Regions from separate parts of the Paenibacillus sp. TAB_01 genome, predicted to be linked through region 2. Evidence: predicted binding sites of a transcription regulator. Region 2 holds the regulator's gene; the other holds the start of a gene.
The links. Region 2 encodes LexA, which represses DNA repair genes until DNA is damaged. Its sites were predicted from a motif close to CGAACATATGTTCG; they were not measured.
Positions count from the first base shown of each region.

Region 1 (15,523 bases), 1.7 Mb from region 2:
CGTCTGGGGACTGCTCGGCATTGCCTTCCAAGTCATCGTGTTCTATTTATTCGAGCTGCTGACACCGTTTAAGGTGCTGGCGGAGATTCCGAACGGCAACGTATCCGTGGGGCAGTTCTCCTTTTGTCTGAGCCTGGCTTCTGGGCTGCTCATGGCATCGCTGATCAGCTATTAGTATGGAAGCGGAACTGGAAGAGCTTTATGCGGCTTACAAGCCGCTGCTGCAATCGATCGCCTACCGGATGCTTGGCTCGATTACGGATGCGGAGGACATGGTGCAGGACGTTTTCGCCGCAATGCAGCGGACTCCTGCCGGAGACGTGCGTCATATGAAGGCTTACCTCGTCAAAATGGTGACGAACCGCTGCTTGAATGTGCTGAAGTCAGCGGCTCGGCAAAGAGAAGTGTACGTGGGGCCATGGCTGCCCGAGCCGGATATCGGTGACGTGTTCTCCGTGCCGACGATGATGACGCCCGAGGAACGCGCTGTGCGGGAGGAGACCGTTTCTTATGCCGTGCTGGTGATGCTTCAACAGCTTTCGCCTGTCGAGCGGGCGGTGTTTGTGCTGCGCGAGGTGCTGGCTTACGACTATAAGGAAATCGCCGGGATACTGGGGAAGACGGAGGCGGGCTGCCGGAAAATATACAGCCGGCTCCAGCCGAAATTAGCGCCGGAGCCGGGATCGGATAGGCTGAAGGCCGTGTCTTCCGTGACGCCTGCCGACGCATCGCCGCTTGTGGCGGCCTTTCTCCAGGCGTCGAGAACGGGGGATTTTCAGCCCTTCATCCATCTGCTGGTGGATGACGCGGTGCTGGTGTCCGACGGCGGAGGCAAGGTGCGCGCGGCGATCCGTCCTATCCTCGGCAGGGACCGTGTTCTGGCTTTCCTGGAAGGGATAAGCGGCAAAGGCTCGTTCCAAGGCGAGCTGCGGCCGGCCCGGATCAATGGGGAAGCAGGCCTGCTTCTGGTCCGGGACGGCATCCTGCAGGCAGCTGTATGCTTCGGCTGGGCCGACGGCGGGACGTCCCGCTGGAAGACGATTTATCTTATTACCAATCCGGATAAGCTGCAGCGGCTGCGCTCCTGATTTATTTTTTGCTGAAAGGGCCATGACGGTCACAAAATCTCTTCGCCAATTGTCTTAGTTATGGAAAGACAGAAACTAGACGAGGAGAGATCGATATGGAACCAAGAATGGATTACAGGAGCGTTTACCCGGAGGCTTTTCAGACGATGCTGAAGCTGGAACAGTTTATGGCAGGAACAGGAATCGATAAGCACTTGTACGAGCTGATCAAAATCCGCGCTTCCCAAATAAACGGCTGCGCCTTTTGTCTCGATATGCATACGCGGGATGCCCGCAAGCTGGGCGAATCGGAGCAGCGGCTGTACCTGCTCAGCGTCTGGCACGAGGTTCCTTTCTACACGGAGAAGGAGCGGGCGGTATTGGCATTGACCGAAGCGGTGACCCGGATTTCTGACGCGGGCGTGCCCCAGGAGATCTATGATAACGTGCGTAAGCACGTGAGCGACAAAGAATATGTCACGCTGCTGATGGCGATCAATACGATTAACTGCTGGAACCGGATTGCCATTTCCACTCAGATGGTTCCGATTGAAGGCTAACGGAAAAACATAATCGTTATACATCACATCACCTTAATCTGATACGTCAGGTTAAGGTGCTTTTTTATGTGGATAGCTGCACCGCATACCGTTCAATTTCATTGTTCACAAGAAATGATGTAAAATATATTTACATGTACATAACATAAATATATAGTGGATAGAGAGCTGTTTTACAGATAGAGAGGAGCCTGTTGTATGTGGAGAAAAACGAAAACGAGAAAAAAAGCGGTGTACGGCTTAACGATTGCCCTTCTGCTGTGCTATGTGTCCGGCTGTGCCTCTTCGGCCCCTGCAACGGGATCGAAGGAAGCTGAAGCCGGAGCCGGAGGAGAGCGTAATGCGGCTGCGAAGCCTCTAGTCCCCGCCAAGCTGATTACCGCCTGGTTTGCCAAAGGAAACGACGGAGGGCTGTTTGCGGCGCTCCAGCAGGGCTATTATAAGGACAACGGCATCGATATGACGATTCAGTCCGGCGGTGCCCGGCATTTCAGCACTGCAGATCGTTTCATCCGGTAAAGCGGATTTCGGCATCAGCTATGCCGACGATATTTTGAAAGCGAGAGAACAAGGCATTCCGGTTGTCGGTCTGATGACCACGTTTCAAGTCGACCCTCGGGTGCTTATTTACCATCAAGGGAATCCGATTTCCAAGTTCGAGGATCTCAACGGGAAGAAGCTGTTTGTGAGCAACGGCGTGATGTATTGGGAGTTTGTCAAAAACAAATATCACCTGGATCAGGTGAACCAGATTAACTATTCCGGCCAGCTGGCAAATTTTATTTCGGATAAGGATTCGTTGAATCAAGGCTACATTTCCAACGAGCCTTTTGTATTGAAAAAGCAGGGGGTGGATGTGTCGTATTTGAAAATCGCCGATTCGGGCTATGCGAATTATGCCAACATCTTGTTTACGACGGAAAAATTTATTGCCGAGCATCCGGACGTAGTTGAGGCCGTTGCTAAAGCGAGTCAGAAGGGATGGGAATATTACAACGAACAGTACCAGACGGTTAACCCGCTGATCCATCAATATAACCCGGATTTGCCGGTTGAAAACTTGGATAATGAGGCGAAGACCTAAAAAGACCTGATCGTATCCGGTGACGCCGCTTCCCACGGGCTCGGATATATGTCGAAGGAAAGATGGATCACGCTGCAAAACCAGCTGCTGGAGTTGGGCATCTTGAAGGAAAAGCAGGATGTCGCTGCGATGTTTACGATGAAATTTTTACAGACGAAATAAGCGGCTGCAGAGTGGAAGTGGAGGGGGCGGCATGAAAAAAAGCCGCTCAGCGGCCTTTTTCGCTCCTTCCGGCAGGCTGGTTGCCAGCTCGCTTCTCCGTGTCCTCTCCGCGTTCTTGAATCTCTGCGCTGAACTCCGCCGGTGCTTGCCCTGTGATGAGGTCGAAGGGAGCATGGTCCTGAGCCGGCATCCTTCGGTTTGACCGCATTTTGGAGAAGACGATGCCTGCGAGCAAAAGGATGGGAACGATTAATGACAGTGTAGCGTAAAACCCGAAGCCGTACATACCATCTCCCCTTGGACGCCATAATCTCTTTATTTTTTGACCGGATTGACCTTGCTGTATGTGAGCAGCTCTGAAATGGTGACGAACCGGTATCCTCTCTGCTTCAATTCAGGAAGGATGATTTTCAAAGCCTCTACGGTTTGCGTTCGTCCTTCGATATAGTCGTGGAACAGGACGATATCTCCGTTTTTCGTATGGTTCAGCACCCGGCTCGTTATTTTACTGACCCCGGGCGTTCTCCAATCCTTCGTATCCTGATGCCAGGACCACAGCACTACTTTATAGCCCTCCTCCTTGGCGACAGCAATAAGCCGTTCATTAAAAATACCGCCCGGCGGACGGAATAAGTGGCATTTTTGCCCGGTAATGCCGTAGATCAGCTCTTCCGTTTGATTGATTTCCTTCTTGATGTTCAAGTTTCGGCTCAAGTAGGCGTGCGTGTAGGTGTGATTGGCCAGCTCGTGCCCTTCGGCCACCTCTCGTTTGAGCAGCTCGGGAAAGCGGGCTACTTTGTTGCCGACAACGAAAAACGTCGCCTTGGCATCGTACTGCTTGAGCAGATCAAGAATTAGAGCCGTATGCTCCGGATGAGGACCGTCGTCAAAGGTCAGCGCGATAATTTTCTCCTCCGTCGGCACTTCCCACACGACCTCGCCCCGGTTTTCGTAGTAGGCGCGATCTTTTTTGGGGGCGGCCGCCGTTTCGATCGGGTACAGGAGCAAAGACAAGACGGATGCGGTAAGCGTTAGTTTGGTCCAGCGAAATCCCATGGGCTCTCCTCCAAAGCTGTAGTTAAACATGATTAAGATTACATTTTCCTGTGGGAATTGAATCTATACATGTATAAACAACATGGGCGGGAGCGGCAGGCCGGAATACGTTGAATCTGCAGGCAAAAAAAAGAGAAGGACGGCATCCTTCTCCAATAAAAGGGATATTCGAATTCGAGTTTATTTTAAAAGCGCAAACAAAATAAGAATGACAATGACCAAAGCGATGATGCCGAAAATAATTTTGGAAGCGTTGTTTGCGGGCTTCTCGGCCGTCAGAGCGGAAGCGTCCGTGGTGTTGTTCTTGACAGGCACATTGCAGTACTTGCACAATAACCAGTCTTCTTCTACTCTTTCGTTGCAATTTGAGCAAATTTTAAATGCCATTTCGTTCACTCCCCAATCCCATGAGATTTAAGTGAAACATAGCAATACTTATCAGTATGTGCATGAAATGAGATTATTAATGCTCAAATGCGAACAGTGTCCAAGCTAATAGGCTGAAAAGTCATATGGGACGGGCTGCGGCCAGTCCATTCTTACTCTTATTTCACTAAAAACTGGACTCTTGTGCCGTCGGGATAAGCGTCCAGCTGATTGCTGACCCAGCTGCCGGCTCCGCGGTTATCGGACGGCGTTATGTATCGGATATCTGCGCCGGAGCCGCCCTCGTCGCACATGGCCATCGGCCATTCGTCACGGTCATACCCCTTGCGGGTAGGATAATCGTGCAGCGATTTTTTTCGGTTCTCCTCGGCTCCGGCCCGGTCGATGGTACAGATGGAAGATTCGCCGGCCGCGATGGCCTCTTTAATGTGCTTTCCTGTTTCGGGATAACGGTTCGCCGGAAAGACCAATTGGACGGCCGCTTCGCTGTTGGTGACCGCATCGTAAGAGGGATGATACTTCTCGTACAGCGCGGCTGCGATCAACAACAGGAGTGCGATAACGATAGTTATGCCGCGGGGTTTCTGTTTCCTTCGTCGTTTCTTCACTGGAACGCTGCCTGCCCTTCAAGTCAAATTTCGATAATTTAAAATTGTAAAGGTTTGGGCTGCAGGTTGTAAAGCCTGAATTCCTCCTCCTTATGAACAGGAAAACCGCAAGGCTTCCTTCATATACCGCTTTAGCCTGGCTTTGATCTCCTGCCTTGCCGTTTCTTTCTGAATGACAAACTCAAGGCGCCGTCCCTGATAGAGATAGGGAAAACGGCCCCAGTCACCGTCCTGCTGTTCTTTAGTATGAATTACCGAGATGTTGAGCTCCTTCAATTGGCCGCGCACGGATTCGAGATCCGCCCGCATTCGGTTGATAATGATTGAAGCAATGGCAGTGTAGAGCGAGCGGAGCGTGTAAGGGGAGTCCTTCAGCTCTAATCGGTTTTTGTTGACAATGGTAATAACGATGGGGAGGATGAAATAATCGCAAATCAGCCTGAGTTCCTTCTGATTGTCAGAAATCATAAGGCTCCCTCCATTCAACCTGGGTAAGAACAATGGTTCCCTGATGCATTTGGAGATATACAAGAAACAGAACATATGTTCTTGTTTAATTATAATACAAAACGGGGACGGGAGTAAAGGCGCTTCGTGCAGTATGGATGTCATGCCGTGGGAAGAGAGGTAATTCAATCTTGGGGGGATAAAGGAGGACGCTTAGTCCTCCGGGGTACGATCGAGGAAGAGGCGTGTGACGGAAGTGTAATCGCCTTGACTCTTTTCTTCCTCTGTTGCTTTTTCTTCCAGACCATCGTGGGTGTTCATACCTGGGGCGATGGTAGGCTCTTCATCATGCTGGTTCTCCATTGTTTATCACCTCAGCGGTTAGCATTGACCATGCGCTGCCAAGAAATACACGGACGGGCTGAACGTTGAAAAATGGCCGCCGGCAATCTTTTACCGTGGCCATTCAGATCAGGATTTCGGCAATCCTGGCGGGTTATAGTACGGAGGCGACTTGAGCCAGCTCCGTTTTTTCATCAGAGCTTTGAGCGTAGCGCCATATTTGAGCTTCTCGGCCTGAAACTGTGTAAACATCATACCGACATCGCTGCGGATGGATTCGGAAGCGGATGCCGCGCAGTGGAGGATGGCCGCAACGGTTTTGATGCTTGATCCGTTGGCGATTTCATCGTCCGTCATTTTGACGCCGATCGGAATATCGTCGGGTTCCGACTTCGGCTTCGCTTCCGATGTCGGCGGTAAAGAGAGGCCTTCGTGTCTCATGAAGTCCGTTAACTGCCTGGATTCAGACTGACACTGATCTCTCGAATCGACTAATGATTGAGACAGGTCTCTGTCGGTCGTCGTATTCAGAGCGATCTCAAGATAGCGGGAGGCCTCGTTGAGAATAGCCAGATAAGTCCAGCATGCCATCGCTTCGCCGATATGTAAAGGCGGCTTCGGTTCATCGTCCATAAAGGTTTCGAACACACTTTTTAAAGCTTCTATAGCCGTTGTCATCGTGTCACCTCCTTCTGCATTAATATCTCACATTTGCGGCAGGAGGATTCTTTAAGCCATACTTTTGGCAAACGGTCATTGCAATTTATTGTAACGCTCCCTTTTAGTAAAGTAATAAGCTATCAAATAAATCAGGATTTGAATCGGAACGGAATAGGTATATTTCCAGTTTTTCGTAACATAGATGCCAAGCCAATGAAAGATCGGTTCGCCGATATACGAGGTTAACAATCCGAAGATGACGGCTTTTATAAAAGGACTTGCTTTCGGTTTAATTTGAAGCAAAAACATAATGGTGACGGGCATTAGAGTCAAGTCCCAGGGAAAGTAGGTGGGCAGGATCGGAATTAAGTTAAATCGGTAGTACCAAAAACCGAACTGGTCGCCTAAAACATCCAATACGAGCGCGGTAATCATCACGAACAGTCCGGCATGCATCAACCGGTCGGAGCTTTGCTTTTTTCTAAATACAATCCATAGGATCCAAGGAATAATGGACAAGCAAAAGGCGAGCCACCAATAAGAGGAGAACACCACGTGTTCGGAACCAGATTTTTATTTTTTGGTGGATTAGCTGCTGAATTTGTTCCGTATTTTCGTCGATAAGCTTGGCTATTTTAGCTTTTTCGTTGTCCACGATGGATCTCCTTGCAATTGAGGCGGATTTTTATGTTTAATTTGCCCATAAATAATTAGGAAATTCCGGAGCGGGCGGTTTAGCTTGGCCGTTCTCTATATATACTTTTTTGGCGAATTTTGTTATTTTGTTATTAAACTTTTATAAAAGGAGAGATACAAGCATGAGTTCAGGTATACTAGGCCTATTTTTGCTTCTGGCTGCTTCTCTGCACTTTATTAGTACAAGCAATGACAGTTCCGCGGCCCTAAACGATAAACGAACGGAGCAGCGGGTCGAGATCGATAATAGTGCTGTTGTGAAAGAAGAGGCCGGCAAAAAACAGTACGCCAATCCGCCGGAAATGACGATTGATGTGAATAAGTCGTATCAAGCGCGCTTCAAGACGAACAAAGGTGATTTTACAGTTGAGCTTTATGCTAAAGCGGCGCCCAAAACAGTCAACAATTTTGTGTTTCTTGCGAGGGAAGGGTTTTATGACGATATCGTATTCCATCGGATTATTAAGACCTTTATGGTTCAAACCGGAGATCCTACAGGCACCGGCACAGGCGGTCCGGGGTATCAGTTCGAAGATGAACTAAGCTCGCAGTATACGTATGAGCCCGGCATTGTAGCGATGGCTAACGCAGGCCCCGATACCAACGGCAGCCAGTTTTTTATTTGTACGGGGGAAGATAGCAAGAGCTTGGATCAATTCCCGAATTATACGATTTTCGGCAGGGTTACTGACGGCATGGATACGGTTTTGAAGATCGCAGATACGAGGGTGGAAAGAAGCAAGATAACGGGCGAGGAAAGTCAGCCGGCTGAGAAAGTAATCATTGAATCGATTATCATATCTGAAAGTTGAGAAGGAGAGTGAACAACCCAGTCTATATTTATGAAAGCGAGCGGCTCAAGTTTCGAAGAATCGGCATAGAAGATTATGACGATCTGGCAGAAATGCTCACAGATCCCGAGGTCATGTACGCCTGGGAGCATACTTTTACACGGGAGCAGATAATAGAGTGGATAGACCGGCAGCTTGAGTATTACCATCGGGACGGTGTCGGCTATTTTGCGGCGGCCTCTAAGGATACAGAGGAAATTGTCGGCCAGATAGGACTGCATTACAGCGACTTTCAGGGGAATCGCGTACTGGAGGTTTGCTACATGCTGAAGAAACGGTTCTGGAATCAAGGCTATGCGCTGGAAGGCGCGAAGGCCTGGTTAGATTACGCGAAGGAGCAACTAGGGGTAAACGAAGCTTATGCCTTCGTGAGGACATCCAATCCATCTTCCATGCGCGTGGCCGAAAAAGCCGGGATGCACAGAGCAGGCACTTTTGTGAAGCATTATAATGGTATGGATATGGAGCATTTTATTTATTTGGTGAGATGGAAGGGGGAGTGTTAGTGCGGTGGTTGAGGAAAAGAGGTCAACGGAGCACGTAAAGTTAGGATCCTAGAGGAAGATGAGATCCCACGTAAACCTTTGGGCAAGTCCAACGAGACGCCTTCAATAGATTATGTTGTTCCCTAGTCCTATTTACTCCGATGATAGTATATGATCACCTAAACTGTAATAACAGTAAATCGAATGTCATCCCTTCTGAGAGTGTAATTATAGAACTGGAGGAAAAGAAGCTGAGGCCGCTTAATCAGCTATGAGCATCTGGAATAAATAAGGACAAACATATATACAAACTTGAATTTGCAATTCAAAATAATCCGGTACGGAAATTCTGGATTTCATGCCAGGGATAGGTGAGGAAAATGAAAATCTATAATAAACTCATCCGTGATAAAATTCCCCAAGTTATGGATGCAAAAGGGGTTACATATTCAATTCGAAAGCTGAGCGATCAGGAATACGTCGAGAAACTTAATGAGAAGTTACAAGAAGAACTGAACGAATATCTGGAGGCTGATGAAGAGGACCAAATTGAAGAACTTGCAGACTTGGTGGAACTTGTATATGCTGTCCTAGATAACAAAGGAGTAAGCCTAAAGGATTTTGAAAAGGTAAGGTTAGAGAAGAGAGAAGAGCGGGGCGGATTTGAACATAAGTTATTATTGCTTGAGACAGATTAAATCAACATTTACATCAAGAGGGGTCATTAAGAAATGCAAAGCAAAAACTCAGGTACCACAGTAATGGCTATAATTATTATTGTCTTGTGTTTATTTGGAATACTTTTACGGAGTTGCCGTGAGTCAGAGAAAGAGAACCGCGAGAAGGAGCTAATAAATAACTTTAAGAAATATAACATTGAATCCATGTTGTTTGATGAAGAAGATATTGCTAAAAAGATGAAGACAGAATATAACATTATCTTCGCAAAAAATAAGGAGCCAAATCCCGATACATATGTCGCAGAAATAAGAAAGGGAACATCAGTACTATTACATGCTTATGATGAGGATTATCATAAGGATAACTTTGCTCATAAGGTAGCGTCTGTAGCAATTTTATCCGAACCTGAATATTTAGCATCGCCAGAAGGTATCCAGTTAACGATGCAGTTGTTAAAAGCATTAAATAAATCTTTAACTGAGAATGAGATTAAGGAAACCAGTCTCAAGTTTTTCGAGAAAGTAAAAGGAAAGAAATGTGTCTATGGTGAGGAGTCATTAAAGGAAATCGAATATGAGCGTAGTTGTGGATCGAAGGGATTAGACATGACTGCATTGAGAATTAAGGTTCTAGAAGAGAACGTGGTCAAATTAGCAAGAGAAGCCGAGGCAATAAATAAGAAGAAAGAGCAGTAAATAGATTTCCAGGAAGAGCTATACGAATATTGGGAAGCCGCTTATATCTACTATTTAAATTTATTGTAAGAAATTAAAGCAAGGGGAATTCAAAGTGAACAGTAGGTTCTGGGAATTTTATTTAGTTAGGTATCTTGCTGGTACAATATTTGGCATCTTAGTTCTATGGTATTTGTTTTTGAACCATGGACCAGAGATTAGTAAGTCATTCTATAATGGGAACCTTGATAATTATCTACCTAAGCAAATTTACGGTATGTTATTTGAAACTACATATACCCTTGAGAATTTAAATATCAACATTGATGGAAACGACATTGACTTGAGGGATAAAATTGTTTTTGATGGATATAACTTAGGAACCCGAAACTCAGATGGAGTGGTTACTTTTAAACAAGATGGTCTTACGGTATTAACATCAGTAATTTTAGCAATTGCTGGATTTTTGTATATGTATATTTCGAGCATGTTTATTCTTGTATATCATTCACTTAGAATTATAATTTTTAGAGGAGAAAAAAGTAAGGGGATTTACAAGTTCTATAGAAGCTTAAGTCAGCTTAGGGCTAGAGGGAACTTTAAGAAAACTATTAAAACTGATATGGGCCTTCTCAAAAAATCAGAAAAGATAAGTTATAATGAAATAAAGGAATTTGTAGAATCTTATAGGCATCTAAGAGAGCATGGGAATGCATTCTTTATTTTACTATCAGAAATATTATTTGCTGCTTGGTTAATCCTTTTCGATTTTCATCTTTCCGGATTGATTATATGGTTTTCTATTGGAACAATAGCGTGGTTTATTGGGACATATCTTGAAATAAAGTTTGTTGAGGATACCTCAAGTAGTGATCGCTAAACGAATTGTAGTTGGATCCATTTTAATGGGTCTTTTTTTATGCTTGGTATATCAACGTTTTTGAAAAACTATTCCATAAAATAAATTCGGGCCCCCTTGCGGGAGCCCTTCATGGGAGAGGAGAAACCGGACGAAGAGCTTATGGGGAACGTAAGTCTTCTCCGCGGTTGTCTACGACATTTTCGGATGTCGATGATATAAGGATAGACACATTTGGGCAGTTGTATACATCGTTCTACAAAATTTTGTGCAAAACTTTCCGTTTGTGGTACGATAGCATTACTATCCGGTAAAAGGTGGACAAGCATGAGAGTCATTTCAGGAACTGCCAAGGGAAGGTCGCTGAAGGCCGTACCCGGCATGAACACCAGGCCGACAACCGATAAGGTGAAAGAGGCCATTTTCAGTATGATCGGCCCTTATTTTGATGGGGGCCATGTGTTGGATTTGTTCGCCGGCACAGGCGGATTAAGTATTGAAGCGTTAAGCCGCGGGATGGACCGGGCGGTATTGACCGACATCGAGAAGAAAAGCATCGATACCATCAAACATAATCTAGAGGTTACAGGGCTGAGCGGACAGGCGGAGGTTTACCGCAACGAGGCGGCTCGGGCTTTGAAGGTTCTGCACAAAAGGGAGGCGAGATTCGATCTGGTGTTTCTGGACCCGCCTTACCGGTTAAAGGTTATCAAGGATCTGATTGAACAGCTGGACCATAACAGCATGTTGAATCCGGATGCAACGATTGTGATCGAGCATGATGCCGAGGATACGTACAGCGATCCGATCGGCCGTTTGGAGTGGGTACGGCGGGCCGAATACGGAGATACGGCGGTTACCATTTATAGAAACACCGCTTCGGGGAATACAGTAGAGCAAGCGGAAGCGACGGAAGGAGCTGAAGGACGTGAGCATTGAGCATTTTGGCGTCAAAATAGCCGTCTACCCGGGGAGCTTTGATCCGGTAACCAATGGGCATCTGGACATTATTCATAGAGCGTCCAAAGTATTTGACAAGCTGGTTGTAGCCGTTTTGAACAATACGAGCAAAAATCCGCTGTTCAGCTTGGAGGAGCGCGTGGAACTGCTGCGTCAGGTGACCAGCGATCTGCCGAATGTCGAAATCGACAGCTTCCGGGATTTGCTTGTTAATTATATGAGGCAAAAAAATGCGCACCTGATCGTCCGCGGACTGCGGGCGGTGACGGATTTTGAATATGAGCTGCAGCTGGCCTCGATGAACCGTAAGCTGGACGATAAAATTGAAACGTTTTTTATGACATCGACGCCGCAGTACTCGTATTTAAGCTCCAGCATTGTAAAAGAAATCGCCCGCTTCCATGGACCCGTCGGCGATTTGGTGCCTGACGAAATCGAACGGGCGCTGCGGGCGAAATATGGGAGCGAAAGTAAATAACATATAGACCAATACATAGAATAATTAAGATTTGGCATTCCCGTCCGGACTGCGAAGAGCAAGCGACGTGAAAAGGGACAAGACCAGCATGACCAGCAAAATGCCGCTGAACCAGAGCATGGCGGGGCTAATCATAGGCCATAGATTAAAGCCGTCCAGGCTCCATGCCTTTGCGGAGACGGAAGCGGAAGCGTCGGGCTCGGCAAGTATGGTCATATGCTGCAGCGTCGGGGAAGCTTCGAAGACGAGCCTGCTGAGCGGCTGCCACAGCGTTCCTGCGGCAGCGAACGAGAGGGCTGCGTGGATCAGCCGGGCGCGCAGAAAAGAGCTGTAACGGATATCTGTGGAGAAGGTAAAGCTTTTGACCTGGGCGTGTGTGGACAAGCCTCCCCAGGCAAACAAAGCGCTAAGCAAGGCGTACTGCCACGACCCGGAAATCGCATCGCTTTGACCGAGTGTGAAGGCGCCCAGATGCATTTCGAACAATCCCGGCAGGAGCGCGCTCAATACATTCTGCACGTCGGCGGAGCTGCTTATGCCGAAGGCGGACACGAGATGTCCCGCAAAGCTGAGCACTTGGGTTAAGGTCACGACATGGATCAGCACGGAGAACATCATCATCAGGCCGCCGACAGCCATAAGCTGCTGCACCGCATGGACGACGGAATCGCCGAGCAGCTTGCCGAAGCTCCGCCCGTCTTCCGCCTGTGCATGCTTCCAAGCCGTCAGGCTTCGACTTACCAGACCCTGTCCGTTAAACAGGCTTTCAGCGGCCCGCCGGTTTACGACCACATCGGGCTGAGCAGGCACCCGGGGCTGCGACAGCCGATGCCAAATCCCGAGCAGCAGCGCGGTACCGTAATGAATAACCGCAAGGACAAAGCCGGTTTGGGCATTATTTAAAAAGCCCACGCCGACAATAGTGACAAGAAATACGGGGCTGAGCACATGGCTTATCGACAAGAGCCGCTCGGCCTCTTCGCGGCTGATTAGCCGGTCGCGGCGCATTTTGCTTACGGCTACGGCGCCGGACGGAGCTCCTGCGGTAAAGCCCAGAGCGATAGCCCAGCCGCTGATGCCGGGGAGACGGAATAAGGTTCGCAGCAGCGGATCGAACAGCGAGCCCAAGGCGTGAAGAACACCGAGACCGCGGGCAATTTCCGTCACGATGAGGAAGGGGAGCAGGGCCGGGAAAACTAGCTTCCACCACAGGTTCAACCCCTGAAGCGACGATTTAAAGGCTTGATCCGGGAACAAAATGATGCTGACGACAAGCAGCAGCGCCAGGCCTCCCAAGACGAGGGTAGTCAAGCGCTGAGAAGACATTAAGGCTAAGCGAGCCATAGGGAACCAACTCCGGAACATAGGATGGTACATGTTTACGCTTTGTCCGTATGGTTTAGACCAAGCAGGTCAACCCTACTGACGAGAAGAGCTGTAAAAGGAGCGGCGGCAAGCGAGGTAAGGGGGAAGAGGATGGAAGACGCCAGACACATGAAACAAGCGTCACGTATTGTCATTTCCGTTTTTGCAGCGATAGCTGTAGTGTATTTGGTTTATTTTTTACCGCTGCCTTTATTTATTTTTTCGGCGGGGACGGCTGAGGTGACGAGACCGATGGTTCAAGTGAAGCCGGATTCCTTCGAGGAGAAGGGATCCTTAATGCTCACAACGGTACGGGTCAGCGACGCCAGTGTATTTAGTTACTTATTGTCCTTTTTCCGGCCTTATGACGAGCTGCACAAAAGATCCGAGCTGCTGAACAAGGACGAGTCCGAGGAGGAGTATACCCAGCGGCAGGAAGTCAATATGCTTTCTTCGCAGTCCGATGCCATTCAGGCGGCCTACCATAAACTAGGCATCCCTTATCATATCAGTCACGATGGTGTAGTTGTCGTGCAGGTATTTAAGGATTTTCCTGCGGCAGAGGTGCTGCAGCCGGGGGATTTTATTGTGAAAATCGACGATGCGGAAATTCAGGACAGTGCGGATCTGCAGAAGCGGCTGAAGGATAAAAAAGCCGGAGACACCGTGAAGGTGGAATACAAACGCAAACAAGCCGTCCAAACGGCCACTCTAACGTTGGCCCTCCTGCCGCCGGATCCAGGAGCAAAGCCGGAGGAGCGCAGAGCGGGACTTGGCATCTCGCCTGCCAATCTGCAGAGCGTGAAGGCGGATGACGAATCGAAGCAGGTGACGATTCAAGCCGGAGAAATTGGCGGCCCCTCGGCCGGACTCATGTTTTCGCTTGAAATTATGAACAAGCTGACGCCGGAGGATCTGACGAAAGGCTACCAGATTGCGGGTACCGGCACCATTGATGTCCAAGGAAACGTAGGCGTCATCGGAGGGATTCAGCATAAAGTGATCGCAGCCGACAAAGCCGGCGCGGAAATTTTCTTTGCTCCCAAAGATTATGTATCCTCGGACGGTCAAAGAATTAATAATTATACGGATGCGATTCAGCGGGGCGATGAGATTCATACCAAAATGAAAATCGTTCCGGTCGGAACGATGGATGATGCGCTGCAGTATTTGCAGTCGCTTCCGCCTAAAGCCCCATAAATAAAGCCTCCAGTCTTCGTGCCGGATAAGTTATCCGGAGCGAGGGCTAAAGGCTAGGAGGCTGCGAACAGCTCGGGGCTCACTTGGTTCTGGGCTATCGCATGGGAAAGACCCAGCCGGCGCGAAGCACGACAAAGCGCGCCCGGATTCGCATGCGCTGGATGGCGGGGCGGCTCCCCTGTAACCCTGTAAGTTCTCTGTTATCTTAGATAGCGGAAGAAAGCTCGATCGCCGCCATGTGCCCGGCAAGTTCCAAGTGCACTCGCCCGGTATTCGAGTATGTTGGAACTTACCGGTCGCAGATGCAGGCGTCCTTCGCCATTAAAGCTGGACAGGGGGCTCGTAGTAGTCCCGGAACAAATCTTTGTCCGTGGGGGAGGCGTAGCCCAGCGCATAGACTGAAGTCGCTTGCAGGTCAAGCTGCAGCAGCGGCAAAGCTTCCGGAGCGTTCGCCACTTTGGTGATGATCGGAGCTTTAGCCGTTTTTTTCATTCGCTTCAGCAGCTCCCGGCCCACAGGGCTAAAGCCGAGCACGCGAAGGTACGGCACGCCCTGCCGGAGGACGTCAGCGGATAGTTGCGTCTTCCGGTGGTTCAGCAGGATGCGCAGCAGCATCCGCTGCAGCTTGGTGCGCGTGTAGCGCTTCGTCTTGAGCCGCGCGAGAAGCGCCTCGACGACGCCTGTACCGTCGGCGCCGCCCAAGGCTCCAAGCGCGGGCAGCGCCTGCTTGACGCGGTGCTCGAGCCCCTCGGTCACCTCGTGGAACTCGGCGAGCTGCTCCGCGCTGTGCTGCAGCAGCTGGAGCAGCAGCGGCCGCGCGTAGGCCTCCCAGCCCACCGGCGCGCGCCCGGCGAGCCACTCGCGGCGCAGCACCTCGTACGTGCCCTCCGGCACGTACGGA
Region 1 covers NZ_JBIFNP010000001.1:2,238,643-2,254,165, forward strand. The annotation lists gene ACHHV8_RS10765 (DUF350 domain-containing protein) at 1-175, shown strand, start outside; gene sigJ (RNA polymerase sigma factor SigJ) at 177-1,088, shown strand; gene ACHHV8_RS10775 (carboxymuconolactone decarboxylase family protein) at 1,184-1,627, shown strand; gene ACHHV8_RS10780 (hypothetical protein) at 1,826-2,146, shown strand; gene ACHHV8_RS10785 (ABC transporter substrate-binding protein) at 2,106-2,711, shown strand; gene ACHHV8_RS10790 (polysaccharide deacetylase family protein) at 3,189-3,929, opposite strand; gene ACHHV8_RS10795 (hypothetical protein) at 4,110-4,316, opposite strand; gene ACHHV8_RS10800 (NucA/NucB deoxyribonuclease domain-containing protein) at 4,475-4,924, opposite strand; gene ACHHV8_RS10805 (YhjD family protein) at 5,015-5,392, opposite strand; gene ACHHV8_RS10810 (hypothetical protein) at 5,585-5,734, opposite strand; gene ACHHV8_RS10815 (DUF3231 family protein) at 5,843-6,391, opposite strand; gene ACHHV8_RS10820 (CBO0543 family protein) at 6,467-6,892, opposite strand; gene ACHHV8_RS10825 (peptidylprolyl isomerase) at 7,192-7,881, shown strand; gene ACHHV8_RS10830 (GNAT family N-acetyltransferase) at 7,890-8,426, shown strand; gene ACHHV8_RS10835 (pyrophosphohydrolase domain-containing protein) at 8,786-9,103, shown strand; gene ACHHV8_RS10840 (hypothetical protein) at 9,137-9,781, shown strand; gene ACHHV8_RS10845 (hypothetical protein) at 9,876-10,640, shown strand; gene rsmD (16S rRNA (guanine(966)-N(2))-methyltransferase RsmD) at 10,947-11,558, shown strand; gene coaD (pantetheine-phosphate adenylyltransferase) at 11,554-12,057, shown strand; gene ACHHV8_RS10860 (nucleoside recognition domain-containing protein) at 12,082-13,401, opposite strand; gene ACHHV8_RS10865 (SepM family pheromone-processing serine protease) at 13,534-14,622, shown strand; gene ACHHV8_RS10870 (nucleotidyltransferase) at 14,944-15,523, opposite strand, start outside.
Region 1: the regulator LexA is predicted to act here: its motif matches at 5,461-5,474, upstream of ACHHV8_RS10805 (YhjD family protein).

Region 2 (15,523 bases):
AACCACCCGTCCAGGATAGGAGGGACCGATGAAATCTTTCGCCTTCAGCTCGCTTCCGTCTTCAAGCTTCACGTCCAGACCCTGCTTTATTTTTCCGAAAATGGGTCCGGATGTTAATCCAAGCGCTTTCAGTTTTTCCGCTTGAAGCTTCCCTGTCAAGGGTTTCTCCTCAATCCGAAAACCGCAGCTGGACACCCGGTGAATGAGCGGACCAAGCTGACGATGAATTGATCGTCTTCAAAAATAACCGATTCCTCCCCACATGGATACTCGTGAACCTTGAGCTCATAAGCCAAGTAGGCTTGACTGACGTCCAACGCCATCCGAATGAACGCTTCCGTGCCTTCGGGTCCGTATACGGTCAAAGGTGTGTCCCCGCCCTGATACGATCGGCTTGTCAGCAAGCCCGGCAAGCCATACAGATGATCCCCATGGAGATGCGTGATGAAAAGCTTCTCCAGCTTTCCGATCCTGATGGGCGAGCGCAGCACCTGGTGCTGGGCCCCTTCCCCGCAGTCAAACATCCAATAAGCGTTGCGTTCCGCCAGCAGATTCAACACAATGGATGTGACATTGCGCTCCTTGGAGGGCATGCCCGCTCCCGTACCGAGAAAATATAGTTCCAATTTCAAGTCTCCGTTTCATGATTGGTTATGTATTCATAGGGAAAGAGTGGAGCCCTGGTGAACTCCACTCCCTATATTTAGTATTAGCTTTTATCTACATTAAAATAACGCGCTTCCGGATGGGCGAATACGATGGCCGAGACCGATGCCTCCGGCTCCATCATGCTTCCTTCCGTCAGCTCCACACCGATATCTTCCGGATGCAGGAGCGCAAACAGCTGCTGCTGGTCATCCAGATTCGGGCAGGCCGGGTAGCCGAAGGAGAACCGCTGGCCGCGGTATTTCGCGCCGAATTTCTCCTGCATGGTCATGGAGGCCGGATCCGGGAAGCCCCATACGTCCCTCATCATTTCATGCACGCGCTCCGCCAAAGCCTCGGCGGTTTCCAGCGCGGTCGCTTGCAGCGCATGCGAGCGGAGGTAATCGCCCTTCTCGCGCCACTCTGCGGCTTTCTCGGTAATCCCGTGGCCTGCGGTTACAACGAGGAAGCCGATGTAATCCATCTCCCCGCTTTCCGTGGAACGCAGGTAATCCGCGAGGCAAAGGTACGGCTCCGTCTCCTGCCGCGGGAAGGTGAACGTTTGCAGCACTTTGCTGTGATCGTTAGGATCATAGACCAGTACATCGTTGCCCGACGATTGCGCCGGGAAGAAACGGTACATGCCGTGCGCTTTGATGATTCCTTCTTTTTGCGCTTCCGCTAAAATCTGATCGACCGTTTCCTTCAGCTGAACCGCCTTAGGATCTTTCTCCGCGAGCAGCTTCTCAACCTTCCCCTTCAAGCCGAGATGATGACCGAGCAGCATCTGCATATTAATGTACGGCATCACATGGCTGATCGGATAATCGCGCAGCACGCGGCGCTCCAGATCGGGAGGAACCTGAACCGGCAGCGTACGGTTTACAGAGGACGTCCTGACTCTCGTCAATGTCGGAAGAGCCGTTTCCTTCTTGCCCGCTTCCATCACATCGGATTCTTTGCTTTCGCGCAGCTCTTTGACCAGCTGCTCGCGCTGCTTGGGATCGCTCAGCTTGTTGGCGATATCGAGTCCGTCCATCGCATCCTTGGCATACAGTACAAGACCTTCGTACTCCGGCGCAATCCGCGTTTTAGTGAACTTGCGGGTCAGAGCCGCACCGCCCACCATAATCGGCACCTCGATGCCTGCATTTCTCAAATCCTGTGCGGTAACAACCATCTGCTGCGCCGATTTGACCAGCAGTCCCGACAAGCCGATGACGTCCGCTTTTTCTCTTTTGTATGCTTCGATCAATTGCTCCGGCGGTACTTTGATCCCCAGGTTAATGATTTTATAGCCATTGTTCGAAAGTATAATTTCGACGAGGTTTTTCCCGATGTCATGCACATCGCCTTTGACCGTCGCCAAAATAATTTTCCCTTTAACCGCGCTTTCCGACTTCTCCATGAATTGCTCCAGATGGGCGACGGACGCTTTCATAACTTCCGCGCTTTGCAAAACCTCTGCAACAATCAGCTCGTTGTTGTTAAACAGCCGGCCGACCTCTTCCATGCCTTTCATCAACGGTCCGTTAATGATTTCCAAAGGCTGATATTTATTCAAAGCCTCGTTCAGGTCGGGAATAAGCCCTTCTTTCGTGCCTTCCACCACATACGAAGCCAGGCGTTCTTCCAGCGTCAGGTTCGAGATCTTTTCTTTCTTCTCGACTTTCTTCTCGCGGAAGTGAGCTACGAACTCTGCCAGCGTATCATCGTTCGTATTAAAGATTAAACGCTCGGCAAGCTCTCTCTCATGCTCCGGAATGGATGCGTAACGCTCCAGGTTCTGCGTGTTCACAATTGCATAGTCCAGACCGACCTTGGTACAGTGATACAAGTAAACCGAGTTAAGCACTTCCCGTCCCGCAGGCGGCAAACCGAAGGAAATATTGCTCAGGCCCAGAATCGTTTTACATTCCGGATACTTTTCCTTGATCATCCGTATGCCTTCGATCGTCTCTACGGCGGAGCCGATATACTGCGGGTCACCCGATCCTACAGGGAACATATTCGGGTCAAAAATGATATCCGACGGATTCAAGCCGTATTTTTTGGTTAATAACTCGTAAGCGCGGTCGGCGACCTCCATCTTGGCTTGACGCGACACCGCCTGGCCGCGTTCATCAATCAGGATCATGACAACGGCAGCGCCGTACTTGTGAATTAGCGGCACGATACTCTGGAATTTGGTTTCGCCGTCCTCCAGATTGATTGAGTTGATGATCGCTTTACCCTGGGAATATTTCAGACCCAATTCAATAATGTGATCGTACGTGGAGTCGATCATCAGCGGAACTTTAACTTTCTTCACAACTTCCTTGAGGAAGTTTTCCATCGCGTAAGCTTCGTCAATATCCGTGTCCTGGACGTTGATATCTATAACATAAGCACCGTTCTTCACCTGCGCACGGGCGATCTCCGCTCCCTCTTCAAACTTGCCTTCTTTCATCAGCCGTTTGAACATCCGGGAACCGGAAATATTCGTCCGTTCCCCGACCATATAGGGTCTGTTGGCATCTTCCAGATAGACGGTTTCGATCCCGGATACGGCAGGCAGATGGCCTTCGGCATTTTTTCTCGGAGCGAAAGCGCTCAAGGTTTCCGCCATGGCGCGGATATGATCCGGTGTGGTTCCACAGCATCCTCCCGCGATATTCAGCCAGCCCTGCTCGGCGAAGCCTGCCAGCTTCTTGGCCAGCGATTCCGGAGATTCGTGATACTTCCCGTTCTCATCCGGAAGGCCCGCATTCGGATAGCAGCTGACGGCTGTCGTCGCCAATTCGGACAAGGTCCGGATATGATCACGCATAAATTCCGGCCCTGTGGCACAGTTCAATCCGATGGAAATCGGCTTCAAGTGCTCCAGAGAAATATAAAAGGATTCAATATTTTGACCGGCAAGTGTTGTGCCCATCGGTTCGATGGTACCGGAAATCATCAGCGGCAGCTCGATTCCTGTCGTCTCCATCGCCTTCCGGATCCCGATGCTGCCTGCTTTTACATTCAGGGTATCCTGAGACGTTTCCAGCAGCAATGCATCCACGCCGGACTCAATCAGCGCCAGCGCCTGCTCGTAATAGCTGTCCACCAGCTCGTCAAAGGTGACGCCGCCGGTGACGGACAGTGTCTTCGTCGTAGGACCCAGTGCGCCTGCAACATAACGAGGCCATTCCGGCGTACTGAATTTGTTGGCGGCATCTACAGCCAGCTTCGCAGCTATCAGATTCAGTTCGCGCGCACGGTCCTGCAGATCGTATTCAGCCAAAACGACGCTTGTTGCGCCGAAAGTGTTCGTCTCGATAATATCCGCACCTGCAGCAAAATAGGCTTCATGAATCTTGGAGATGACATCAGGTCTTGTCACGACAAGATATTCATTACAGCCGTCCAGATCTTCTCCGCCAAAATCGGCTTCCGTCAGGTTCTCCTGCTGAATCATCGTACCCATGGCGCCGTCCAATATCATAATCTTGTTCTTTAACTGTTCTTGCAAGGGTAGCTTGGTCATTGTACAGTTCTTCCTTTCGCCGACATCCGTCCATAACTCTCTATGATGTCCTGGTACCATTTGTTAACGTATAATGTAACTTCAAGTGTACCAGAAAGCAATAATGATGAAAAGCAATTCGACATGTTTCTTTATAAGATATAATTATATTCCTATAGGTTTAATTGTATATAACCTGTCGACAGATGCCCTATATTTTACTATAATACAAATAGACGTTTATTTTTTATTATTGGAAAGAGGGATAACGATGGCTGAAATACGTATTCGCAATACTGACGAACGCATTTCCGGTGAAGAAAATGTAAAGGCGTTCTTGGATAAGCAAGAGGTTTTGTATGAGCATTGGAATGCAGACAAGATTCCTGCCGAATTGAAAGAAAAATTCATCCTTAGCGATGAAGAAAAATCCTCCGTTTTGTCTACTTTTGAATCTGAAATTAAAGATTTGGCAAGCCGTCGGGGCTACTTGACTTGGGACGTTATCGCTTTGTCCGATGCAACGCCCAACCTGGATGAGCTGCTGAAAAAATTCGAGCAGGTGCACACGCACACCGAAGACGAAGTTCGTGCCATTACGGCAGGCAAAGGTATCTTTATTATTAAAGGCACGGACGATGTAGGCTACTTTGACGTTGAACTCGAAGCCGGCGATGTGATCTCCGTACCGGAACACAAGCCGCATTTCTTTACACTGATGGAGAACCGTCAAATTGTTGCCGTTCGCTTATTCATCGAAACCGAAGGCTGGATTGCACACCCGTATGCCGACCCTTCGTTCCAAAATGCGTAACGGTCAGCTTTAACAATTCATGACACGTAAAAAGACCCGGCATTCGTCCTCTCAGGACCATGTCGGGTCTTGCTTTTATTATTGGATCGAATCAATGATGCCCTGAATTTCACGCAGATTCTTAATTTCGTATACAGGCACGATATCGTCGTTTCTTTGCAGATCATGACGGTTGATCCACATATTCCGCATCCCGATTCCGTTCGAACCGAGAATATCCGTAGTCAGCTTGTCTCCGATCATCACGCCCTCTTCAGGAGTAATGTTCAAAAGTCCCATAGCATGGTGGAACAAGGAAGCCGCCGGCTTGCCTTCGCCGAAATTGCCTGAAATGACGATGTGATCAAAATACGGAGCAAGCTCGGGAACCCCGGCCAATTTCTCCTGCTGCAAATCCGGCGAACCGTTCGTCAGCAGTAGAAGCTTGTACTTTTCTTTGAGCTGCTTCAACACTTCAAAGGTTTCCTCGTAGACGATAGGCCGTTTGCGGCGTTCAGCCGGAAACAGCTCGCCGAGCTTATAGCCCAGCTCCGCATCGTCGATGCCTAGAGCCTTGAGTCCTCGGGTCCACGATTCCGTGCGATATGCCGGAGCCAGCTGCTGCAGCTTGCGGAAATTCTCGTTATCCCCTTGAGTGAAATTGGCCCACAAGCCTTCGAATGGGTTAATTCCGATCAATTTGGTAAATGGAAACGTCTCAAAGGATTCATACAATTGCCGGGCTTCATGCCGAACAGCTTCTTCCAGCTTCGCAGGATCTATGTCGTAATGCTTGGCCGCTTCGCTGCATGTAGCTTCAAAAGCTTCCTTTACGCTGCGATCATCCCAAAGTAAAGTATCGTCCAAATCAAACAGTACCGCTTGAATCCTCATCTCTCGTCCTCTTCTCCCTGAAAATCATCTCTTGTCAATAATTAACCTTGCGTTTCAGCCTTTAAGGCAACGTTATTATTTGCAGCAAATTCCTTCAGTTTTTCCCCCAGCTGATCCGTGTCCATCCGATGAATCAACCGTGTAAACACCCATCTGCCTTTACTGTTAAGCAGGGAAATGACGACCGAGCCGCCCGAAATTTCGATTTCTTGAATTTGTGACGGCTCTACTCTCCTGTCGCCGGCAAAACGGCGCGTGAGAAGAAAGTCTTTTCCCACTTTAAGGAAAGGTCTGCGCACCAAGAAAATAAACAGCGCCAGTACGATGTAGCTGCCTCCGGTGACCCAATATAAGGTGTCCTGCTGCTCCTGCGTCCGAAAGACGAGGAAACAGAATAAGCCAACAACAACCAGGAAAAGAGGGAGCAGCCAGCTTCGTCCGCGAATAGTTACAGCTCCGTCCGATGCCGATTCGCTTAGTAAAGGCTTACCCTGCTTTTTCCGAGTTTTGTTAGCGTTCTTGGTGTTCTTTTGCACCATTCGTTCCCATTTACGAGACATACTTCTTCTCCCTAGTTCAATTTAGCTGCTGCCATGCTATTTCTTGTCTTCTTCATCTACGAATTTAATATTGTCCAACTGACTCCGCAGCGAGCTCTTGAAAGCTTCTATATACCGCTTTCTCAATTCATTGCGCTCGTCCAATTCGGCATCGGTTAACCCTACCGTCTTGGCTTTTCGTGCCAGCTCATTAATTCGCTTGACATACTCGTCATGTCCTGTCTCACCGCTCATGTCAATCCTCCTACGAATGTCTCGGCTAATCCTGTCAATTCACATATACTGAAAGCTTCCTTCAGCATATGCATCAACCTATACTTTGACATTTCAAGATTCGATTGTCAAGAGCGCCAGGCGCTTATCTGGAGAAGAAGAATTTTGCCGCAGCATGAACCAGCAACAAGAACGGTCAGGGTAATAACAGAACTTGTCCCTCGTAAATGACGCTGGATTTCAAATGGTTTAATGTCCTCATCTTACTTATATATTCACGGATATCCTGCCCTGCAGCCGTATGGTTCGCAGCAATGGTCCAAAGGGTGTCGCCGCTCACGACTTCAACGCTTTGATATCCTTCCGTCGATGCGTAAGCGTCCTGTTCCCCTGCAATAACGGAAACACACAGGCTGAACAATCCGATAATAACCACTACCGCCAACAGTGCTGCCAGCCGCTTCAGCATACGATGACTAAAAGAGATCCGTGCGGAGTATGTACGTTTAACATTCAGAGTCTTTACCGGTCTTGAAAATAATTGTTCGTTCATATACATAGCTTATAGCCTCCTACAAACATTTGTTCTCATTTCTCTTGTTCTCAAAATAACACGAACACATGTTTGTGTCAATCATTTATTCGAACTCATGTTTGTACGAACTCCGGTTCTGTGTTATACTTTCAATAATTATTACCAATACTGGAGTGATTCTGATGAGCAAATTATCCAACCGGCAGCTGGCCATTCTGGAATTTATCAAAAATGAAGTAAAAGATAAGGGCTATCCTCCCTCCGTCCGGGAAATTGGCGAAGCTGTTGGTTTGGCCTCCAGTTCTACGGTACACGGACATTTAGAACGGTTAGAGAAGAAAGGCTTGATCCGCCGCGACCCTACCAAGCCGCGCGCCATTGAAATTACGGACGGCAGCGCAACCGACGGAGCCCAGTTCGCCCTTTCCGTCGCACGCGTTCCTTTGATCGGACGCGTTACAGCCGGCGTTCCGATTACGGCAACGGAGAACATCGAGGACTATTTCCCTCTCCCAAGCCACTATGTCGGGGACTACAACGTATTCATGCTCAGCGTTATCGGGGAAAGTATGATCGATGCGGGCATTCATAACGGCGACTATGTTATCGTCCGCCAGCAGCAAACCGCCAATAACGGGGATATCGTCGTGGCTATGACCGAGGATGATGAGGCTACCGTGAAGCGTTTCTATAAGGAAAAGGGCGATATCCGTCTGCAGCCCGAGAATCCGGCCATGGAGCCGATTCTGCTGAAGCATGTCACTATTCTGGGCCGTGTCGTCGGCGTATTCCGCGACATTCACTAATATGCAGCACAAAGAGCCGCCAGGATTCGATTCCTTGGCGGCTGTTCTATAACTTCAAATAAAAAAGCGTACCCTATAGAAGAAGGTACGCCCAGCCTGTCAAGGAACCCGCCTTAAGTGAAAAATGAGCACATACGCAGGTGGGGTATCTTCCGGAAGAGTTTACGTCCGCCTTTAAAATCCGTGAAAATACCGCAAATTCTAATCCCATTCACGGATTTTAACAGCGGCTGGAGGAAGATACCCCACCGGAGTATCACGCAAATTCAGGGTTTCCCAACAAGCCCAGCGTACCCTTTCTTGAAGAAGGTACGCTTTTTTGTGCAGCCATTGAAGCACATCTTGCATTGCCTCGTTCCCGCGCCGCCGCAATTCCATAAAACAGCCCTTATCCCGGGCGAAACGCAGCCGTTAATCCGCAAGGAATCCGCTGTGCAGCCTGGTATAAGGGCCGTGGATATGTTCAATTCAATCTTAGTAAAGGGTCAAATACTGCTCGCGCTCCCAAGCGTGAACCTGCGTGCGGTAGATATCCCATTCGATCTCTTTCAGCTCGACGAAGTGCGCCAATGCGTGGTCGCCCAGTGCATCGCAGATTACATCGTCGCGAAGCATAACATCGATCGCTTCCTTCAGATCAAGCGGAAGGCTAGGAATGCCTTGATCTTCGCGCTCGTCCTCAGTCATGACATAAATATTGCGGTCCGTCGGAGGAGGAAGCTGCATTTTGTGCTTGATGCCATCCAGACCCGCTTTCAGCATTACGGCAAGCGCCAAATAAGGGTTTGCCGCCGGATCCGGGTTACGAACCTCTACGCGCGTACTGAGACCGCGGGAAGCCGGAATACGGATCATCGGGCTGCGGTTGCTCGCAGACCATGCTACATAGCAAGGAGCCTCATAGCCAGGCACCAGACGTTTGTAGGAGTTGACCGTCGGGTTCGTAATGGCTGCAAAAGCGCGGGCATGGCGCAAAATGCCGGCCATGTAATGTCTTGCCGTCATGCTCAAGCCGAGCTTGTCGCTCTCGTCGTAGAACGTGTTCGTTTTGCCGTTAAACAACGATTGGTGGCAGTGCATACCGGAGCCGTTAACGCCGAACAGCGGTTTCGGCATAAAACTTGCATGCAGGCCATGCTGTCTTGCAACGGTTTTAACGACCAGCTTGAACGTTTGAATCTGGTCAGCCGCATTAATGGCGCTGGCATATTTAAAATCGATCTCGTGCTGACCCGGAGCCACTTCGTGGTGGGAGGCTTCGATTTCAAAGCCCATTTCCTCCAGCGTCAGAACGATCTCGCGGCGGCAGTTTTCGCCCAAATCCATCGGCGCCAAGTCGAAGTAACCGCCCTGGTCGTTCAGTTCCGTCGTCGGATTGCCGTTCTCATCGGTTTTGAACAGGAAAAATTCCGGCTCCGGACCGACGTTCATATCGGTAAAGCCCATTTCCTCCGCTTCTTTCAAAACCGCTTTCAAAATACCGCGGGGATCTCCCGGAAACGGTCTTCCATCCGGAAGGTAAATATCGCAAATCAGACGGGCTACCCGGTCTTCGGTTACCCAAGGGAAAACAACCCATGTATTCAAATCGGGATATAAGTACATATCGGATTCTTCAATACGAACGTAGCCTTCGATGGAAGAGCCGTCGAACATCATTTTGTTATCCAACGCTTTTTCAAGCTGACTTACAGGAATCTCAACATTCTTGATGGTCCCCAGCAAATCCGTAAACTGCAGCCGGATAAACCGAACGTTCTCTTCCTTGGCGATGCGCATAATATCTTCTTTCGTGTAGTTTTTGTCCGTCACTTGTACTCTCCTCCTTGTAATTATGTACAAATACAGAGCATGTTCAAAAACAGCGCAGAACATACTCTGGTCAAGCAATTACTTCTTGAAAAACCTGGAAAGCTCGCCCTGGATCAAGGAAACCTGACCCCGCTTGCCTCCGCCTAACAGCTGCTGCTTGAGCATACGGTGCAATTGCGTATCGGTCAATTCCCGCCGCTTTACTTCCGACTGCTCGTTCAGCACGGTCGCTTCCTCGGAGTCTTTGGACACAGGCAGAAGAACCTGCTTGATGCCCGCAATGTTAACTCCTTTTTCAATAAGGTCCTTAATCTCCAGCAGCCGTTCCACGTCGTTAAACGAGTACAGCCGTTGGTTACCGCCCGTACGGGCCGGTATAATGAGCTCATGCTGTTCATAGTACCGAATTTGTCTTGCAGTCAAATCCGTCAGCTTCATTACGATTCCAATCGGAAAAAGCGCCATATTACGTCGTATTTCATCAGTCATGATCTATCACCTCTGTGGACTGTAAACCTAACTTCATTGTAACCTCCCGACACAAACGTGTCAAGTTGTGTTAGGTTTATGCCACGTGCCCCTATGCATTACAGCAGATTTTGTTCCATCATATTACGCAGAGCAGTCAGCGCGCCCAGCTTGCAGTGGGAGTAGGTCAGCCCGCCCTGCATATAAGCAATGTAGGGTTCGCGGATCGGCGCGTCAGCCGACATTTCCAGACTTCCCCCTTGTATAAAGGTGCCGGCCGCCATGATGACAGGATGCTCGTATCCCGGCATATCCCAAGGCTCGGGTACCACATGGGCATCCACCGCGGCGGATTGCTGAATCCCCTGCACGAAAGCGATCAAATGCTTGTCGCTTGTGAATTGAATCGCCTGGATCAAATCCGTTCTCGGGTCGTTCCAGTGCGGATGGGTAACAAAACCGAGCTGTTCGAATACCGCAGCGGCGAAAACCGAGCCTTTGACGGCTTGTCCCACCAAATGCGGAGCCAAAAACAATCCCTGATAAATGGAGCGCGTCGTGCCGAGCATCGCGCCCACCTCGCCGCCGATACCTGGCGCGGTAAGCCGGAACGACGCCAGCTCGACGTAACGGCTTTTGCCGGCAATGTAGCCTCCGGTTTCGGCCACGCCGCCGCCTGGATTTTTGATCAAAGAACCGGCAATCAGATCGGCTCCTACCTCCGTCGGCTCTTGAAGCTCGGTAAATTCCCCGTAGCAGTTGTCGACGAAGACAATCAGGTCTTCCTTAATTTCTTTGACGAAACGAACCATTTCGCCGATTTGCGCGACCGTAAAGGAGGGTCTCCAAGAATAGCCGCGCGAGCGCTGAATGCCGATCACCTTCGTCTTCGGTCCGATGCTGCGGCGGATCGCTTCGAAGTCCGGCGCCCCTCCCTCCAGCAGATCCACTTCCTTATAGGCAATTCCCCAATCCTGCAGAGAACCTTTGCCGTCCCCTGGCTTGCCGATAACCTTATGCAGCGTGTCGTAGGGGCGTCCCGTAATCATCAGGAGCTCGTCCCCCGGTCTGAGTACGCCGAACAGCGCTGTGCTGATCGTATGTGTCCCAGACACAAAATGCGGCCGCACCAAGGCGGCCTCCGCGCCGAAAACTTCGGCATAAACCAAATCCAGCACCTCCCGGCCGCGGTCGTTATAACCGTAGCCGGTGGAGCCGGAGAAATGATAATCGCTAACCTTATGATTTTGAAAAGCACGGATGACCTTCCATTGATTCTGATCAATGATCCGGTCGATTTCTTTCAATTTCCCCTCAATCAACTGCTCGGCACGTTCCATCCATGCCGTAATGCGTTCGTTAAACATGCTCCGAATTCTCTCCCTTGTGTTGCGCCTGATCCGCGGCATACGCGGCAAGCATATAACCCAGCTTATCATATTCCTTGTTGTTGACTCTGACCTGGAACAGCATATCATCGCCGTCCACTTCATTTTCCAGCACTTCCCCGACACGGTACAGCAATGAGATCACATCGCCCTTCTCCGCGGGAATGCGAAAGGTTTTGCAATCCCCCATCAGCCGGGACTCGATCAGCTCGCGAATGCGCTGCAGATCGTCCTCCCGATAGGCGGAAATGCGCAGAAACTCCCCTTCGGCCGTGAGCATTTCCCTTTGCTCCGATGTACACAGATCGACCTTATTAAACAACGTAACCTGATCGGTTTGGTGGGCTCCCAAATCACGCAGCACTTGAGAAACCACCTTCATTTGGGTCGGCATCATCTCCGACGACCCATCCACCACGTGAAGAATCAGATCGGCCTCGCATGCCTCCTCGAGCGTAGCCCGGAAAGCGGCAACCAGGTCATGGGGCAGGTTCTGAATGAACCCTACCGTGTCGGTCAGCACTATATCCTTGCCGCTCGGCAGCTCCAGCGTGCGCGAGGTGGGATCCAGCGTGGCGAACAGCTGATTCTCGACGTAGACGTCCGCCTGCGTCATCTGGCGCAGCAGCGTCGACTTGCCCGCGTTCGTATAACCGACGAGCGCTACTTGGAACACGCCGGTTTTCTTTCTGCGCTCCCTATGTAAGGTGCGGTGCTTCGTGACCTCATGCAGCTGATGCTTCAGCTCGCTGATCCGGTCGCGGATATGACGGCGGTCGGTTTCGAGCTTCGATTCCCCCGGGCCCCTGGTGCCGATACCGCCGCCAAGCCGCGACAGATTGCTCCCCTGTCCAGCCAGCCGCGGCAGCAGATAGCTGAGCTGAGCCAGCTCGACCTGGATAATCCCTTCTCTCGTCTTCGCCCGCTGGGCGAAAATATCGAGAATCAGCTGGGTGCGGTCGATGATTTTCACATCCAGAAATTGCTCCAGGTTGCGTACCTGCGCACCGGAGAGCTCCTGATCGAATATCGCCGTATTCGCCTCGTGCTCCTCGAGAAGCTGCTTCAGCTCCTCGGCTTTGCCTTTCCCGACAAACCACTTGGAATCGATACTTTCTTTATTTTGCGTCAGGGTGCCAAGCACCTCAACGCCGGCCGTTTCTGCTAGACTGACGAGCTCCGCAAGGGAGTAATCCGGCGTGTAGGTCTCCTGGCGTTTAATGTCCGGTGTAATCAGGCTTACCAGTACAGCCCGGGGTTGTTCTACAGAAATTTCGTGTGTGGTTGGTTTCATAAAAATTTATAGTTCTCCTTTGCCGCTTTTCGCTCCAGCCGCACGTCTTCAGGGCGGATAATCATCAAATCCTGTTTGCTCGGCTGCTGCGTATTATGGTTCAACAGGCGGACCGCATGATTGCGCATCGCCTTTTCAATTAAATTGCGGACGAACCGCGCATTGCTGAAGCACGTATCGGAATCCGCCTGCTGCTTCTCATTGACAATCTGCTGGCGAATTTTCATCTCGGTCTGCGGAATCAGCGCATACTCCCGCTCCTTGATCATCATTTCGGCTATCTGCATCAATTGATCCACCGAGTAATCGGGGAAATCCAGCTGTATCGGGAACCGGGAGGGCAGGCCCGGATTGGTCTGCATGAACGTCTCCATCTCCTGCGAATAGCCGGCAAGTATGAGAATGAATTGATTCTTATGGTTCTCCATGGCCTTTACAAGCGTGTCAATCGCTTCTTTCCCAAAATCCTTCTCGCCGCCGCGCGCAAGGCTGTACGCTTCATCAATGAACAGTACGCCGCCGAGCGCCTTTTTGACCAATTCTCTCGTCTTCAGTGCCGTATGACCGATATATTCGCCGACCAGATCGGCCCGCTCCACTTCGATAAGGTGACCTTTGTTCAGCACGCCCATCGTCTGCAGAAGCTTCGCGATAATACGCGCTACGGTCGTTTTCCCCGTTCCCGGGTTGCCCTTAAAAATCATATGATACACCTGGGTATTCGCCATCAGCCCGGCTTCGGCCCGAAAGCCCGCAATGCGCAGCAGCGCATAAATTTCAAACACAAGCTCCTTCACCTGGTCCAAACCGACCATCCGGTCGAGCTCCTTCATGATTTCCCCGAACTGCCCCTGCTGGGACAGCGGCTTACCATGAAAATGAGGCTCCGACTCGGCACTGGCGTGCGTTTCCGGATTACGCAATACCACATTAATCTGATGGGCATTTTTCGTAATATGTATCTGATCCGTCGGTACGACACGTCCACTCATGCGTATCACCTCTTTCCTTGGTGTTAGCAGTATACGCGGGAGCCCAGAGGATTGTGCTTTTTTTCTTCTCCTATTGTATAGCCATTTCGTGAAATTTCAAAATCAGGCGGTGGCCGTACCGGCTTTCCTGTATAAATCAACAATTTCGGCGAGGGAACGGATCACATGATCCGGTTGAACGGACATGTTCGCGGGCCAAGCCTCCTCTCCCTCAAACCAAATCGCGGTCAAGCCTGCCGACCGGGCTCCTGCAATATCGTTCACCGGGTGGTCTCCGACAAACCAGGCTGCTTGAGAAGCCGCTCCCAGACGGTCCAGCGTCAGACGGAAAATCGACGGATTCGGCTTCTGAACGCCGGCTTCCCCCGAAACGACAATCACATCAAATAACGAACGGATACCGAGCCGTTCGATTTTCCCGTTCTGCACGAGAGATGAGCCGTTAGTAATCATGCCGAGCCGAACCCCTGCCTCACGGAAATAATGCAGCGTCTCAAGCATATGGGGCATGGGAAGCGAACAGCCGGGGAAGACCGACCGCCAGAAGGTAACATACTCTTCCGCAGACGGGGGCTGAGTCCAGCCTGACCTTTGGACAAATTCATCGAACACTTCGGTTTTGCTGCGATAGCCGTGCCCGTCCGCGTCCCTTAACAAGCGCTTCAGCTCCTCCCTGCTGCCCCGCGCAAGCAAATCCGGGTACCGGTCTATCAAAAGATCCGTGAAGGCATCGAAGGCCGCAATGCGGTCGGAAAGCGTTTCGTCCAAATCAAACAGAATCGCTTGGGGACGCGTCCAATTACTCATGGAGCTCCGCCCCCTGTTCAAGAAAAACAAAAATCTCTTTACTTTCATTCAGTACAATGACGCTGGCGGAGACAACCTGCTTAGGCTTCATTGACACGCATCCTCTCTTCAGGAACTATCGATATTAACCTGTTACCAGTATAATCCTGGAAGAGTATATGTTGAAATTCATATTTACCCTAAATGATATAGAGCCAATCTATATCACGACTGTCCGGACAGCGATTTAAGCACGTCCTCCAGCGCCATGTCGCCCATCGAATCAATACGCAAATCCGTATCGCCGAACGTCAGCAGGCTTGTAACGGGGTTCGGTACGATAACACAGAACATGCCTGCCGTCTTGGCAGCCAAGGCTCCGTTAGGCGAGTCCTCGAAAGCTATTGCCTCGTCCGGACGCACTCCCAGAGCCTGCAGAGCGGATAAATACAAAGCCGGATCCGGCTTCACTCTGGCCACATCCTCGCGGGTCCGAATACATGCAAAATAATCGAGCAGGCCGTGCTGCTCCAAGTATCCGCCGACCCATTGCCTCGAGGAGCTCGACGCCAGGCCGATCTTTAACCCAAGCTCCTTTGCCCGCTGCAAATAATCCGTTACCCCGGGACGGGGAATTTGCCCGATCATTTTCGCATCGTAGTCCGCTCTCCGCTTCAAACGGAGCTGCTCGCGGTCGAGGCTTCTTCCGAGACAGCCCTCCAGATGCGCATAAGGCTCGAAGGCCGAGCCGTCCGTGCCTACACATTTGCCCCATAAATCCAAGGAAAGCTCCGCTCCGTGCTCTATATACATTGCCTGGAAGCTCTCAAACTCGGGTGTCTCCGTATCG
Region 2 covers NZ_JBIFNP010000001.1:3,977,367-3,992,889, forward strand. The annotation lists partial or broken gene rnz (ribonuclease Z) at 1-626, opposite strand, end outside; gene metH (methionine synthase) at 710-4,153, opposite strand; gene ACHHV8_RS19230 (1,2-dihydroxy-3-keto-5-methylthiopentene dioxygenase) at 4,404-4,946, shown strand; gene ACHHV8_RS19235 (HAD family hydrolase) at 5,025-5,819, opposite strand; gene ACHHV8_RS19240 (hypothetical protein) at 5,861-6,379, opposite strand; gene ACHHV8_RS19245 (DUF896 domain-containing protein) at 6,416-6,613, opposite strand; gene ACHHV8_RS19250 (LysM peptidoglycan-binding domain-containing protein) at 6,789-7,151, opposite strand; gene lexA (transcriptional repressor LexA) at 7,310-7,933, shown strand; gene glnA (type I glutamate--ammonia ligase) at 8,408-9,712, opposite strand; gene ACHHV8_RS19265 (MerR family transcriptional regulator) at 9,824-10,234, opposite strand; gene ACHHV8_RS19270 (methionine gamma-lyase family protein) at 10,333-11,580, opposite strand; gene hflX (GTPase HflX) at 11,573-12,895, opposite strand; gene ACHHV8_RS19280 (AAA family ATPase) at 12,892-13,887, opposite strand; gene ACHHV8_RS19285 (HAD family hydrolase) at 13,990-14,694, opposite strand; gene ACHHV8_RS19290 (HAD family hydrolase) at 14,899-15,523, opposite strand, start outside.